DNA from 3 places in the Clostridium thermobutyricum genome. Region 2 is predicted to be linked to each of the others. Evidence: riboswitches for the same ligand, from Rfam matches in the RefSeq annotation. Region 2 holds a riboswitch; each other region holds the start of a gene.

The links. A riboswitch is a leader RNA that binds a small molecule or an ion and turns the genes downstream of it on or off. The one in region 2 is predicted to bind lysine.
Region 1: another riboswitch for lysine. It lies ahead of HMPREF1092_RS12490 (Na+/H+ antiporter NhaC family protein); the one in region 2 lies ahead of HMPREF1092_RS03920 (amino acid permease).
Region 3: another riboswitch for lysine. It lies ahead of lysA (diaminopimelate decarboxylase); the one in region 2 lies ahead of HMPREF1092_RS03920 (amino acid permease).

What each region holds. Positions count from the first base shown of each region.
Region 1 is NZ_KB850956.1:2,659,926-2,665,486, forward strand. Features, by position in the region: gene HMPREF1092_RS12485 (Hsp20/alpha crystallin family protein) at 1-175, opposite strand, end outside; gene HMPREF1092_RS12490 (Na+/H+ antiporter NhaC family protein) at 241-1,947, opposite strand; lysine riboswitch at 2,047-2,220, opposite strand; gene HMPREF1092_RS12495 (aminopeptidase P family protein) at 2,300-3,547, opposite strand; gene HMPREF1092_RS12500 (ACT domain-containing protein) at 3,602-4,042, opposite strand; gene HMPREF1092_RS12505 (putative ABC transporter permease subunit) at 4,213-5,561, opposite strand, start outside.
Region 2 is NZ_KB850956.1:878,489-884,049, reverse strand. Features, by position in the region: gene HMPREF1092_RS03930 (methyl-accepting chemotaxis protein) at 1-284, opposite strand, end outside; gene deoD (purine-nucleoside phosphorylase) at 432-1,160, opposite strand; gene HMPREF1092_RS03920 (amino acid permease) at 1,339-2,772, opposite strand; lysine riboswitch at 2,875-3,048, opposite strand; gene HMPREF1092_RS03915 (diguanylate cyclase domain-containing protein) at 3,131-4,810, opposite strand; gene trmB (tRNA (guanosine(46)-N7)-methyltransferase TrmB) at 4,998-5,561, opposite strand, start outside.
Region 3 is NZ_KB850956.1:325,292-330,852, forward strand. Features, by position in the region: gene HMPREF1092_RS01440 (beta/alpha barrel domain-containing protein) at 1-384, shown strand, start outside; lysine riboswitch at 654-817, shown strand; gene lysA (diaminopimelate decarboxylase) at 945-2,240, shown strand; gene lepB (signal peptidase I) at 2,328-2,834, shown strand; gene HMPREF1092_RS01455 (DUF3006 domain-containing protein) at 3,170-3,376, shown strand; gene lepB (signal peptidase I) at 3,373-3,975, shown strand; gene ftsH (ATP-dependent zinc metalloprotease FtsH) at 3,995-5,561, shown strand, end outside.

The DNA.
Region 1 (5,561 bases), 1.8 Mb from region 2:
TTTTTTGGATTCCTGGAAAAAATCCTTGTATCAAATATTTATCTTCTTCATTTTTAATCGATATTTCAATATCGCCTTGATCTACTTCTTCTTCAAAAAAATCTGAAGAATCAATTTCATTTAACATATCTAAATAAAGATTTTTGAAAAATCCAATCCCTTGGTTATTATTCATATTTGTCTCCCTAAACATACTCCTATAACTAGAATATTAGTTTTCCCTTTATTTTGATACTAAATTTAAATATTTTCTTTAATTTCTACTGGCTTTCCTATCAGCCTAATTAAAACAATTAAAATAACAATAGCAATTGGTAATATTATATACACTGGAACTCCAAAACCTGCTGGTATATATCCAAAGACTACAGTAACTATTGCTACAAAAATTGCATACCACATTTGGGTTCTAACATGCTCTATATGATTACATCCAGCCCCCATAGAAGAAAGAATTGTTGTATCTGATATAGGTGAACAATGATCTCCAAAAATTGCTCCAGTTAAAACTTCACTTGTACATACAATTACATATCCCATATCTGATGAAACTGAATATCCTAAAGGTATTGCAAGTGGCATCAAAATTCCCATAGTTCCATATGCTGTTCCTGTTGCAAATGAAATTATTGCTCCAAGAATAAAAATTATACTTGGAAGAAGAAAAGCTGGAATAGTATCTGATAAAAGTGTTACTAAATATTTAGCTGTTCCTAAATCTTTTATAACAGAGCTTAATGACCAAGCAAGTAAAAGTATTACTCCTGTTATTAAAAGCCCTTTCATTCCATCTATCCAAGCATCAACTGCTTCTGTTACTGTAAAAATTTTCTTCCATACTGCCATTCCTATTGCAACTATTGATGCTAGTATAGCTGATTGAAAAAGAGCTGTTGATGCATCTGCTGCTGAAAAAGCTTGTTGAATTGATGAAAATGAAAATGGTGAATTGTTTAATAATTCAATTAATGCAGTATTTTCTCCTAACATTATTGATGAATATCCACTATAATAAAAACTCGCTAAAGCTGATAATATAAGTGTTCCTATTGGAATTATTGCATTCCATATACTTAATTTAACACCTTCTTTAACCATCATTTCTTCTTCATTTTCTGCTTCTACAACTTCATTTATCCCTTTTCTTGCATTCGATTCTGCTTTTCTCATAGGCCCAAAGTCTCTAAGCATTATTGTTGTTATAACTACAAATGCAAGTATTAATATATTATAAAATCTAAAAGGTATTGTTTCTAAAAATACTCCAAAAGCATCTACACTCATTCCTATTTGAGTAAAAGAATCTTTTATAAGACCCACTTCTAATCCTATCCATGTTGAAATTATTGCAAGACCAGCAATTGGTGCTGCTGTAGCGTCTATAATAAAAGCTAGTCTTTCTCTTGATATTTTAAGTTTATCAGCAACTGGTCTCATTATAGGTCCAACAATTAATGAATTTGCATAATCATCAAAAAATACAAGTAATCCTAAAAACCAAGTTACAAGTTGTGCACTTCTCGGCGTTTTTGCTCTTTTCGCAAGTGCTTCTGCAATAGCTCTTGCTCCCCCCATTTTACCTACAAGACTTATAACACCTCCAATTGCTAAAACTTGAAGTATAATTCCTGCATTCCAAGGATCTGCTAGTGAATTTAAAATCCTTTGTATAAGGTCTAAAAAAGCCTGTACAAATCCTTCAAAAACATTCATTCCACAAATTTGAAGCATAAAACACCCTGCTAATGCTCCTATAAATAATGATATTATTACATTCTTTGTTATAAAGGCTAAAACTATTGCTACTAATGGTGGAACTATTGTCCAAATTCCAAATTTCTCTGCATTTAAAACTCCTGGGTCAACTTCTGCTGCAAATGCTGTTACTGATAAGCTCATTATTAAAATAAAGCTTAATAAAAATACTACTACTTTTCTTACTTTCATTAAAATGTCCCCCTTATTTTTATTACTCAGAGGCTTTATTACAAAAAATGTAAAAAGAACCTTGAGATAACACCCAAGCTTCTACAATATGCAAAATCCTAGAATGATAGCCCAACACAATTTCTTGTGACAGTCTTATGCATATTCTGCATAACCCCAGGATTATAAGATTAAAGCAATTTCTTATATCCTTCGGCGAATCTTCCTTTCCTATAGTTCCAATTTGCTTATAAAAACTATAGTACTCTTAAGATTCGCGCCTCTACCTCTTCGTATATTCAACTTTAATTTAAAGTTAGTATACAGTATATCCTATTCTTTCGCAATAGTTTGTTCATATTTTATTATTAAATTATTTACTCATGAATTTTTCTATTTCTTCAACAGTTTTAATCATATCTTTAGTTAATACTTCTCTTCCTGTTTCTGTTATAAGAATATCATCCTCTATTCTTACTCCAATTCCTTCTTCTGGAATATAAATTCCTGGTTCAACAGTATAAACCATTCCTGGTTCTAATATAGTATTTCTTCTTGGATTATCTATATCATGTGTATCAAGTCCTAAACTATGTCCTATGCTATGGAAGTAATATTTTCTAACTTCACTCTTATCTTTTATAAGACCTAATTTTATACATTCTTCAGCTATCCACTCAGTTGCTTGATTATTTAAATCTATAAAATTTACACCTGGTTTCATAGCTTCAATAACTCTTTCATTTACACTTAAAACAGCTTCATAAACTTCTTTTTGTCTTTCAGTGAATTTACCATTTATAGGGATAGTTCTTGAAATATCTCCATTATAGTAATTCCATTGAGCTCCAAGGTCAAATAACATTAAATCTCCATCTTTTAAAGTATCATTATTAGCTACATAATGAAGAGTTGTTGCATTTATACCTGCTGCTGCTATAGTTTTAAATGCATAATCTGATATTCCTCTACTTCTACATTCAAATTCATAGAAAGCCTCAGTTTCATATTCTTTCATACCTGGCTTTATACTTTTCATTATACATTCTACACCAGCTATTGTTATTTCTATGGCTTTTCTCATTTCTTCTATTTCTTCTGGGCTTTTTACAAGTCTTAATGGTGCAAATAAAGGAAAAGCATTTTTTATATTAACATGAGGATATTTCTTTCTTAATTTTTTAGCATATTCTCCAGCTATTGTTTGAAGACTATCAAAAGAATCTCTTTCTAAATCTAGGTATATAGTAAATTGTTCTTGTTCTCCTAATAATCTATTTAAAAATCCTTTAAGCTCTCCTAAATATCCAACTTCTTTTATTCCGTTTAATGGCTCTACTTCTTCTTGTCTTATAGTTTTTCCAAGCCATCTTTCCATTTCTAAATCTATTTCTTTTATAAACATTTTTTCAGTAACTTCACCATTAATTTTTGAAATAACTAAAATATGTTTTTCCTCTGCTAATCCTGTTAAATAATAAAAGTTTCTGTTTGGTGTAAAACCATACTTTTCATCTGCTGTTTTTTTAGGTGCTTCTCCTGCAAAAAGAATTAGTAAGGAATTATCATCCAATTTTTCTATTAATCTTTTTCTGTTTAATTCAAATACTTCTTTTTTCATTTCTACTCCCTCTTTCTTTTTATTTTTTACACTTTATCTTTTGATATAAAACAATTACTCTACTGCCAGTACTCTTACTTTTATTACTTCATCTATTTCACTTATCTTATACAAGAATTTTTTAACATCGCCTTTTATTTTAGCAACATCTAATGTTATTGTAACATTAGCTGTCATGTTTATAGGTATATCTTGACTAATTGTTAATATATTTAACTTATTTGTTGCAATAAAGTCTAATACTCTTGCTAATGCTCCTGATTTATGTGATAAAAGTAAAACTATAGTTATCTTTTTACTATTAACTCCTTCAGCCATTTGATAAACAGTATCTTTATATTTATAATAAGTACTTCTGCTTATTCCAACTACCTTTACTCCTTCTGAAATGTCTTTTACCTTTCCTGTATGAATAAGCTCTTTAACCTCTAATACTTTATAAAAAACATCAGGTAATACAGCTCCATTTACAATAAAAAATTTTTCTTCTTCCATAAATCATACCCCCTCTTAAAATGCCTTCCATTTACCCTTATTGAATATTTTACCATAAATAAATTATTATTAATATAAAATTAATTTATATTAATATTTTTTTCAATTAATATAAAAAATAAAAGCCTAAATAATTGATAATTTATCAAATTATTTAGACTTTCTTTGAATTATAACAAATTATATGTTTTTACTACTTTTTTATTCAAAATAAATAAAACTATGATTATACTTATTACTAATAATAGGAAATTAACTATAAAAGTTAAAAAAATACTCTTAGTCAAAAGAGCAAATCCCAATAGAATTCCTCCAAATATTACTGAAATTATTATATTTCCTAAGCTTTTAAAATTTCCTTTATAAAGATTCTTTTCAGTTTGCCATATTATTTTAGGTGATATATAATCACATAAAATTCCAATAACCGTTATTAAAAAACAAGTTAGTATTTGAATTATTAAACTTAATATAAAAATTTCTAATCTAACTTTTTCAATTGCAAGCAAACCAATCCCAATTATTAAAATTAGTGAATTTATAGTAAATGCAGAAATTATTTTTGCTAAAAGTTGAGTTTTATAACTTACAGGTATATATTTAGAAACTATAAAATTATTTCCTTCTCTACTTAAGGCAGTACTACCTGCTGACCCACTTGACATTCCAACTCCTATAACTAATGGTGTTCCTCCAATTATTAAATATCCTAAACTCCAATTTAAATCATTAGCCCCATTTGAAAATAATATAATCATATATAATACTGGTATATAAAATAACATGACTACACAATTTAAAAAGAAAGTTGGATTTCTAAAAATAATTTTAATTTCTTTAATAACCAAAGCTTTAAGTACTGATGAACTTTTCACTTTTGCCACTTTTACTTTTTCTTTATTAGAACTAATATCTCCAAACCCTTTTAAGCTTTTTAAATATAATTTTTCTGAAACAAAATATAATAATGCAAATAATATGATTACAATTAATAATACTATTCCCATATTTATATATCCTGTTGAACTTCCTGGATTAGATAAAGCCATTACTTCTAATTTATTATTTATAAATATTGAACTTATTAATTTTAATAAAGACTCTTTTCCTACTATTGCATTAGCTGTTCTTATTCCAATTCTATTTCCTTGAAAAAGTAAATTAATTAATATTATAAATACTATAAGTAAAATTGAAAAAATAACTTTTATAACATCTTTGTGTTTTGAAAGATTTGATATACTCATTAAAATAGTTGAGATTATAAATCCAATAATCATAGGTATTATAGGATTAAAAATATAAGCCAAAGCAACAAATATATAATAAATAGGATTAGAATTTGATACTGTTCCATAAGCTATAAGAGGTAAAACTATAATAAGTGAATATATATATAAATAAATTAAAATTCTTATTAGTTTACTTATAACTATCTCACTAGCTCTAAAAGGAAGTGAAATATAGATTTCATTATCTTCAGCTAAAAAGAAGTTATTTAATACACTAAATAATCCAA
Region 2 (5,561 bases):
TTATAATCATTTAATATTTTAACTTTATTTTGTATAGAAATATTATTATTTCTTATTCCGCTATCTCTAGTAATATCTTTTGCAAGAAGTAAATCATTATCAATTTCTCTAGCAACTACCTGACTGGCTTGTGTTGCTACACTTTTCATTATACTAAGATTGCTATTTGTTATCATTTTTAAATCCATTATATTTACAACAATTCCTATTAATATAAATATAATTGTTGTAGGAAGCAATATTCTCTTTAATACTAATTCTTTTACCCCTGCATATCTTTTCATAATCTTCCTCCTTAGTTCTTATTATTTTATTATAAGAAATAAGGATAGATGTAATCAATCTATTAAATTTTATTTTAAAATTTATTCATATCATTTTAAATTTAAACATAAAAAAAGTTAGGTGTACACCTAACTTTTTTTCTTAAATTAATCTAATTTATAAGCCATTTCTAAAGCAACTTTCATCATATTAGTGAAAGCTGTTTGTCTTTCTTCTGCACTTGTTAATTCCCCAGTAAATGGACAATCTGATATAGTTAACATACATAAAGCATTAACTCCAGCTCTTGCTGCATTCATGTAAAGTCCTGCTGATTCCATTTCAACAGCTAGAACACCCATTTTTTGCCATGATTTTAATGAATCTAATCCATTTTCACCATAGAAAACATCACTTGAAAGTATATTACCTACTTTAGCTTCAATATTAAGCTCTCTTGCTGCATTTACTGCTCCTTCAACTAATTTATAGCTTGCAGTTGGAGCAAATGTACCTGGTAAGTTATATTGTGATGCAAAATTTGAATCTGTACATGCTCCCATTCCTATAACTATATCATGTAATTTTAGGCTCTCATCTATTGCACCAGCTGAACCTATTCTTATAAGATTTTTTACTCCATAGAAATGTATTAATTCATATGAATAAATTCCTATTGAAGGTATTCCCATTCCTGTTCCTTGAACAGATATTCTTTTTCCTTTATATGTTCCTGTATATCCAAACATGCCTCTAACAGTATTATATTGAACAGGATTTTCTAAAAAAGTCTCAGCAATAAATTTTGCTCTTAAAGGATCTCCTGGTAATAATATTGTTTCAGCAATATCACCTGCTTTAGCTGCATTATGTGGTGTTGGTACTAATTTTTCCATAAACTCATCCTCCTTGGTTTTATGAATAAATTATAACATAGTTTTTTTTTTTATGTAAGGGTTTTCTTAATTATTTTGTTAACGTTTTCTTACTTTTTTCTTATTTTTTTATAAAAATAAGAAAAGCCTTAGTATAAAAAATTGTTTTTCGCAATTTTTTATATACTAAAGCTTTTTTTTATTCATTAATTCTATTTTTATTTAAATCTACATCTTTTAATTTTATAATTTTTGTTTTATTTTTTATCTTATATCCAATTAGTATTATTAAAAATAGTGGAATTCCTAAATAAGATGAAATGAATCCCATCCATTGGATTCCTCCTGATGTAACATAACTTGCACCTTGCCCAATAATAACTATTGCACAAAGTACAAATGCAATTATTGGTCCAAATGGATATAATTTAGCTCTATAAGGAAGATCTTTTAAATCTCTTCCTTGTGCTATATATGCACCTCTAAATCTATAATGGCATACTGCTATTCCAAGCCATGCTATAAATCCTGCTAAACCTGATGCAGCAACTAACCAAATATAAACTTGATTTTCTGAATATAAACCTGTTAAGAAACATGCTGATGCAACAACTGTTGTAAGTAACACTGCATTAACTGGAACACCTCTTTTATTTGTTTTACCAAATATTTTTGGAGCCATTCCTTCGTGAGCCATTGAATGTAACATTCTACTAGAAGCATACATTCCTGAATTTCCAGCTGATAAAACTGAAGTTAAAATTACTGCATTCATTACGGAAGCTGCCCCTGCAATTCCTGCTCTTTCAAAAACCATAGTAAATGGACTTGTTTCTACACCTGCTTGTTTAGCGGTTAATATGCATCCTATAACAAGAATAGTTCCCATATAAAATATTAATATTCTCCAAAATATTGTGTGAACTGCTTTTGGTATAGTTTTTTCTGGATTTTCTGATTCTCCAGCTGTTATTCCTATAAGCTCTGTTCCTTGGAAAGAAAAACCTGCTATTAGGAATATACTTATTATAGCTTTTCCTCCTCCTACAAATGGTCCTCCATCTGCGAAGAAGTTTTTAAACCCTATGTATTGTCCATTCATGATTCCAAATATAATTAAAGCTCCAACTATTAAAAATATAATAACTGTAACTACTTTTATACTAGCAAACCAAAATTCTGCTTCTCCATAAGCTTTTGCTGACAATAAATTTAATACTACTACTATAGTTAAAAATAAAGAACTCCAAACTATTGCGGGAACATGCGGAAACCAAAATCTCATAACCAACGCTCCTGCGACCATTTCTGTAGCTATAGTGATTGCCCAGTTGTACCAATAATTCCATCCCATTGCAAAACCAAAAGCTGGATCTACAAATTCGGAAGCATATACTCCAAACGAGCCAGATATAGGCATAAAAGTCGCCATTTCTCCAAGGCTAGTTATCAAAAAATAAACCATTACTCCAATTGCACCATAGGCAACTAAAGCTCCACCTGCCCCTGCTGTATGTATACTATCTCCCATTGCTAAGAATATTCCAGTTCCAATGGCTCCACCCATAGCAATCATACTTATGTGTCTCTCTTTAAGACCTCTTTTTAACTCTGTGTTACTTTCCACATACATTCCTCCTTAGTTTCCTACTAAAGCAAAAAAATTAAGCCCTGAGGAAAATATATATCACTCAGGGCACACAAATCCACGTACTTAGTACATCATCTTTTGCCTTAGAATGATAGCACCCCACAACTATGTTGTGACAATTATATACATATTATGTATATAACCAGTATTGTAATTTAAAGCAATCATTACAATACTTCGGCAAAATCCCCTTTTTTTATAACCTAATCTGCTTTTACAATTATAAATACTCTTGAATTTCGCGCCTCTACCTGAACTAATGTTTCTTTTACTTTACTATATTATTATTGTTTCATATTTAATTTTTTTCAATATTAAAATTGTATTTTTTACATTATATTTACATTTCACTTATCACTTTTAAAAAGACTTTTACCAATTTTGGGTCATATTTTTCGTAAGATTGAGATTTTATTTTGATTTCTATGTCTTTTTTAGTAATTTTATTATCAAATTTTAAATAATAATTGTAATCTTCTATTATTCTTATTATTCTAGCTCCTAAAGGTATATCTTCTCCTGCTAATCCTAAAGGATAGCCTTTTCCATTATAATCTTCATGATGAGTAAGGATAATCTTACTTACTTTAGCTATTTCAGGATAAGATTTTACTATTCTATATCCTTTATCTGGATGAGTTTTTAATATTTCAATCTCTTTATCAGTTAATTCATCAATATTCTTTTTAGCTATATTATCAGGAATTGCTATCATTCCAATAGAACATAAATCAGAAGCTAACTGTATATCTTCTATTTCTTTTTTAGTTAGATTCAATTCTTCACAAATTTTTTGTATTAATATATGCTTTCTTTTTCTAACTTCCTCTGATTCACAGCATTTTTCCATCAAAGATTTTTGTATATATTCAAAAAGCCTTTTTTTAGTTTTTTCACTTTTTATCAGCTTTTCTTTATATACCTCATTTTCTGCTTCTTCTATCATTTTATCTAAAGTTTTATTATTTTCTTGTCTATATGAATATCCCATTGATAAGCTTATAGGAATTGGACTACTATCATTATTTCTACATAAATAATTTATTCTTTCTGTAACTTCTTTAGCATCTTCTATATTTGCATTTGGAATTAATATTATAAATTCATCTCCACCCCATCTTATAACATCTCCACGCTTATTTACTACTTCTAAAATTATTCTACTTAAATCTCTTAAATACCTATCTCCCTCTAAATGTCCTAAAGAGTCATTAACTAATTTTAATGCATCACTATCTCCCATAATTAAAATCAATTTACCATTAAAATTTTTATCTATTTCTACAGCTATTTTTTCAAAATAATTTCTATTATATAATCCTGTTGTTTTATCTTTATATGATTCTTCTATTATTTTATTTTGAAACTTTTTATCTTCACTTATATCTTCAGATAAACCAACTACTCCTATAATTTTCCCTTCTGAATCTTTTAAAGGGAATTTTTCTACTTTCATAACTTTATTATTTTCATATTGAATTTCATAAAGTCTTTTATTCTTTTTCTTTAAATTATTACCATCTTTATTTGCTATTTCTAATACCAATTCTTTTTCTAAACAATTTTCTTTATACTTTTCTCCTAAAAGATTTAATTCATCACGACCAACAAATTTTTCAAATGCTTTATTACATCCTGTTAAATTGCCATTTATATCTTTATACGAAATTATATATGGAATTGCGTTAATTACATTTTTCAAATAACAATTTTTTTCACAATCTACTATCCCAACTTTACCAATTATATTTTTATCTCTATCTAATACCTCTATCTTTTTACAATTCAAAATATTTTTCTTATTATATATTCTAATTTCTAAATAATCATTTATTTTAAATTCTTCTTTTTTATATTTTTTTTCTTCTAATAAGTTATAGAATGTTTTCCCCAATATCTTTTCTTTTTCACAATTAAATAACTCTAAAAATTTTAAATTTACAGTACTTATTTTTTTCTCTTTATCTTCAATCCACATTCCAAATGGGAAATTTTCTATTAGTAATTTTATCAATTGCAATTTAATGCCCTCCATATACATATAAATCTTTATATTAATAATACTACTTATAAAAAACCTCTAAAATATTTCCGACTAAATATTTACAAATAAGTCCCTTTATTAATCTCCTATTTAAAAATATAACTTGAATTTTGATAATTTTATAAAAAAAGTAGCTAGTAAAAACTAGCTACTAAATAATATATTATTTTATTTTTGCAATTAAAAATTTAGTTTTTATTCCTTCTTTAGTGAACATAGCTTCATGCTCTGTGATTACATTATATTCAAATCCACTATTATGTAAATCTCTAGTTATATAATCAATTTTAAAGCCTGATTCTTCAAAATATTCTAATGATTCTTCAAAAAGTTCATCATCATCTGTTTTAAACCAAATTTCACCTTCACTATTTAAAAACTCTTTATATTGATTAAGTTGTCTTGGATGAGTAAGTCTTCTTTTTTTATGTTTTTCTTTTGGCCATGGATTACAGAAATTTATATATATTCTATCTACTATATCATTTTTATCTAACATTTCATTTATTAATGCAATTTCTTTTGCCATAAGTCTAACATTATCTATATCTTTTATATCTTTTTCTTCAAATGCTTTTTCTATATTTCTTTTAGCTAATACTAAAACTTCATCTTTTATATCTATAGCAATATAATTTATATTAGTATTTGAAGATGCATGAGTAGCTACAAAAGTACCTTTTCCGCATCCTAGTTCTAAGTATATTGGATTATTTGAATTTTTAAA
Region 3 (5,561 bases), 550 kb from region 2:
GCATTAGATGCTGAATTTAAAGGAGCTATAGGAGTTGTAGTAAATGCACCTACATCTAATGAAATTGTTAAAAATATAAAGGAAACTATAGATATACCAGTAATAGTAACAGTATGTTCAGAAGAAGAAAATATAGAAGAAAGAATAGAAAGTGGTGCAACAATTTTAAATGTATCTGGAGGAAAGGATACAATTAAAATTGTAAAAAAAATAAGAGAATCACATCCTACATTTCCTATAATAGCAACTGGAGGCCCTACTGAAGAGAGTATAAAAGAGACAATAGAAGCAGGAGCAAATGCTATAACATATACACCTCCATCAGGGGCAGATAGAATGAGTGAATTAATGGACATATATAGGGAAAGAAAGGGACAAAAATAAAACTGTTAAAATAAAACCTTTATTTAAAGGTTTTATTTTTTTATCAAATTAGTAACAAAAAATTCCTATTGAAATATTATAAAATAGATGAGATTATTATATAAATATAATCAAAAGGATAAGAAAATAAGTAAGATAGTTAAGAATTTGATATAAGTAATAAATTGTAAAAATTTATTTCAGAAAAAAGTAATAAAAAATATTGTATTTTTTTTTAAATATGATATTATATTTATAAAAAAAGTTAGAATAAAATGGAAAAAGACAAAATACAGGGTAGAGGCGCCAGTGTAAAGAGTATTTATTAGGAGCTGCAAGCTATGATTAATAAAGAAAGGTGCAATGGCCGAAGTTAGCTGACCGCAAGAAGGCTTTCTGGGTATATGTATAATATGCATATAACTGTCACATAACGTGGAGTGCTACAACTGAGTTTAGTTTTTTTAGGGATAAGTCTATCCTTTTAAGCTATACGAAGATATAAATCAATTACACGCTATTACCCGTCACAGAAATTCTGTGGCGTTTTGTTTTACTTAAAATAGTGGAGGAATGAAAAGATGAAATTATTTGGCAGCATGATTGTAGAAGAAAATGTATTAAGTGTTGGGGGAATAAAATTAAGTAAACTAGCAGATAAATATGGAACACCTTTATATGTAATGGATGAGCAATTATTAGAAGAAAATTGTAGAGAATATTATAGAAATTTTAAATGTGAAGATAAAGGTAATAAAGTTGCTTATGCTGGAAAAGCATTTTTAACTTTAGCTATGTGTAAAATAGTAGAAAAAGAAGGTTTATATCTTGATGTAGTTTCAGGAGGAGAATTATATACAGCTTATAAAGCAAATTTTCCATTAGAAAGAGTATTATTTCATGGAAATAATAAAACTTTAGATGAAATTGAACTAGGAGTTGAACTAGGAGTTGGAACTTTTGTAGTAGATAACTTTTTTGAAATTGAACATTTAAATCATATAGCAAAAGAAAAAGGAAAAATACAAAATATTTATTTAAGAATTACACCAGGGATAGAAGCTCATACTCATGAATATATAAAAACAGGACAAATAGATTCTAAATTTGGTTTTGCACCTATAGGAGACAATATAATAAATGCAATAAAGAAAGCTATAAATTTAGAAAATGTAAATCTTTTAGGACTTCATTGTCATATTGGTTCTCAGATTTTTGAAATTGAGCCATATGAAGATGCAACAGAAATAATGCTAAAACTAATAAAAAGAGTTAAAGATGAAACTGGATATTTAATAAAAGAATTAGATTTAGGTGGAGGTTTTGGAATATACTATAGTAAAGGTGATAGTCCTAGAGAAACAAAGGAATATTGTCAAGCTATATTAAATAAAGCTGATAATGTATGTAAAGAAATAGAATTAGAAATGCCTAAATTAGTAATAGAACCTGGGAGATCAATTGTTGGTAATGCAGGAATAACATTATATACAGTTGGATCAATAAAAGATATTCCTGATATAAGAAAATATGTTTCAGTAGATGGTGGAATGACAGATAATATAAGACCTGCACTATATCATGCAAATTATGAATGTGTAGTTGTAAATAGAGTTATTCATGATTCAAGAGAAACAGTAACAATATCAGGAAAATGTTGTGAATCAGGAGATATACTTCTTCAAGGAATAAAAATACCATCAGTTTTAAGTGGAGATTTATTAGCAATAATGTCAACAGGAGCATATGGATATTCAATGTCTAATAATTATAATAAAATACCAAAACCAGCTGTTGTTATGGTTAAAGGCGGTAAAGAAAAAGTTATTTGTAAAAGAGAGACATATGCTGATATATTAAGAAATGAAATATTATAGATATTAAAAAATATTAACCTAATCCTTTCATAGACAAAAATGGATAAAATTGGTAAAATGATTATAGAAAGGATTAGGTGATTTTTTATGTGGAAAAAGGTTTTGAGAGAATGGGTATTTTTAATTGCTATAGCTTATGTAATTTCACTATTAATAAATAAATTTTTAATTTTTACGGTTTTTATACCGAGTGGATCAATGATGCCTACTATAAATATTGGTGATAGATTAGTGGCAACTAGAATTCATAATTATGATAATATAAAGCATGGAGATATATTAGTTTTTAATTTTATAGAAGAAGATTCTCTTTACATAAAAAGAGTTATAGGACTTCCAGGAGATAAAATAAAAATAGATGGACAAGCTGTATATGTAAATGGAGAAAAATTAGAAGAGGAATATGTTAAATATCCAGAAGATACTTATGCAGAATATATTGTCCCAGAAAATAATTATTTCTTTTTAGGAGACAATAGAAATGATTCAAAAGATAGCAGATATTGGAATAATCCATATATAGAAGAAGAAAAAATAAAAGGAAAAGCTATTTTTAGATTTTATCCATTTGATTCTTTTGGAAAAGTAAATTAATATATAATATTATGAGCATTTAGAATGATCTAAATGCTATTTTTTTATATTGATTTAAATTATATGTTTTTATAAATGAAAATATGGGTATTATAATTAATATGGACAATGAAAAATATATTCAATAAAAAAATATAGAAAATTTTATATAAAATTAATTAAAAGTCATAAATAATAATATTACATAGTAATATAGATTGATTTTTCTATTAAGATATAATTAATTTACATAACTTTGCAAGAATTTTATGTGATTTTTATGATATACTAATAAAGAATATATGTTCAAGAAAAGTTAGGTGATGATGATAGAGAAGAACAGAGATTTATATATAATGGATAGAAAAGAAAAAGATACTTTTATTTTAGAGAATAAATATGGTAAATTTATAGAAGTTAATAGCAAATTCGTTTTTGATAACATAAAAGAAGGGGATGTTTTAGCTAAGATAAATGGTAGATATTATTTAGATAAAGCTGAAACTGAAAATAGGAGAAAAATTATAGAAAACTCCGTGGAAGGAATGTGGGTGGACGAATGAGTGAAGAGAATTTAACAAATAGACAAGAGATAGAAACTCCTAATACGCATATGAAAAGAAGTATTAGAAATAAAAATGATAAAAAATTAAAAAAAAATAATATATTTTTTGATTGGATACTACCAATATTAATAGCTGTTGCTATTGCATTTTTAATTAATAAATTTCTTATATTTAAGGTTAAAATTCCAAGTGGATCTATGGAACCTACTTTAAATGTAGGAGATAGATTATTTGTAACAAGAGTTTATGAACCTCAGAATTTAAAAGAGGGCGATATTGTGGTATTCTATTCTCAAGAACTTGGTAAAGTTTTAATTAAAAGGTTAATAGGACTGCCAGGGGACACAGTAAAGATAGTAGGAGGAAACGTATTTGTCAATGGTAAGGAGATAGATCAAAGCTATGTCAAATATCCAATGTCAACGTATCAGGAATTTAAAGTTCCACAAGGAGAATATTTCTTCTTAGGAGATAATAGAGCTAATTCTTATGACTCGAGATTTTGGAAAAATCCTTATATTCCAGCAAAGGATATAATGGGGAAAGCAGTGCTGAAAATTTATCCATTTGATGATATTGAGTTTCTGAAAAGATAGAGAAAGGTGAGGTGGAAAGATGGACCAAAAAAACAATCCAAATAAGGGGAATAAAAATTCTAATCCTAATAATATGATGAAAGGGCCAGGAAAGACCATAATTATATATATAGTAATTGCTTTAGCGCTTGTTTTATCAGCAGGATATATTAGAAATACTTCATTAAATGAAGAAATAACATATACAAAGTTCCAACAATTACTTAATCAGAAGCAAATTTCTGAAGTTACAATAACACAAGATGACTTAGTAATTACTCCAAAAGATACTAGTGAGTACAAAGGTAAATCACTTTATACACCGAATATCAATAATCCACAATTAATACAAGAATTAAAAGATGCAGGTGTAACTTTTGTTGGTAAAAATCCAACATATTCACCATTCATTAATACAATTGTAATGTATGGATTAATGTTCCTATTCTTAATATTTATGTGGAAATTCGTATTCTCAAAAATGTCTGGAAAAATGGGCGGAGGTATGATGCCATTTGGTAAGAACAATGCTAAAGTCTATATGGAAGATGAAATTGGAGTAACATTTAATGATGTTGCTGGTCAAGAGGAAGCTAAAGAATCTCTAGTAGAGGTTATAGATTACTTAAATGACCCTAAAAAATACACTGAAATAGGAGCTAAGTTACCTAAAGGAGCTCTTTTAGTAGGACCTCCAGGTACAGGTAAAACTCTTCTTGCAAAAGCAGTTGCAGGAGAAGCAAAAGTTCCATTTTTCTCAATATCAGGTTCAAGCTTCGTTGAAATGTTTGTTGGGGCTGGAGCTAAGAGAGTTAGAGAATTATTTAAAGATGCTGCTGAAAAAGCACCATGTATAATATTTATAGATGAAATTGATGCTGTTGGTAAAAGCAGAGATAGTCAATTACAAAGTAATGATGAAAGAGAACAAACTCTTAACCAATTACTAGCTGAAATGGATGGATTTGATTCAAGTAAAGCAATAGTAATTCTTGCTGCTACAAATAGACCTGAAATTCTTGATAAAGCTTTATTAAGACCAGGTAGATTTGATAGAAGAATTATAGTTGATAGACCAGATCTTCCAGGAAGAGAAGCTATACTTAAAGTTCATGCTAAAGATGTTAAATTAGCACCAGATGTAGATTTAAAAGATATAGCAAAGAGTACTCCAGGTGCTGTTGGGGCAGACCTTGCAAATATAATGAATGAAGGTGCTTTAAGAGCAGTTAGAGAAGGAAGAAAACTTGTAAGCCAAGATGACTTAAGAGAAGCAGTTGAAGATATAATTGCAGGTAAAGAAAAGAAAGATAGAATTCTTTCTAAAAAGGAAAGAGATGCTGTTGCATTCCATGAGGTTGGTCATGCTTTAGTTGCAGGTTTATTAGAGGATTCAGATCCAGTACACAAAATAACAATAGTTCCAAGAACTATGGGAGCATTAGGATATACTATGCAGCTTCCAGAAGATGAAAAATATCTTGTATCAAAAGAAGATTTATTAAATCAAATAACAGTTATGTTTGGTGGTAGAGCTGCTGAAGAAGAAGTATTTAATCTTGTATCAACAGGAGCTTCAAATGATATTGAAAGAGCTACACAAACAG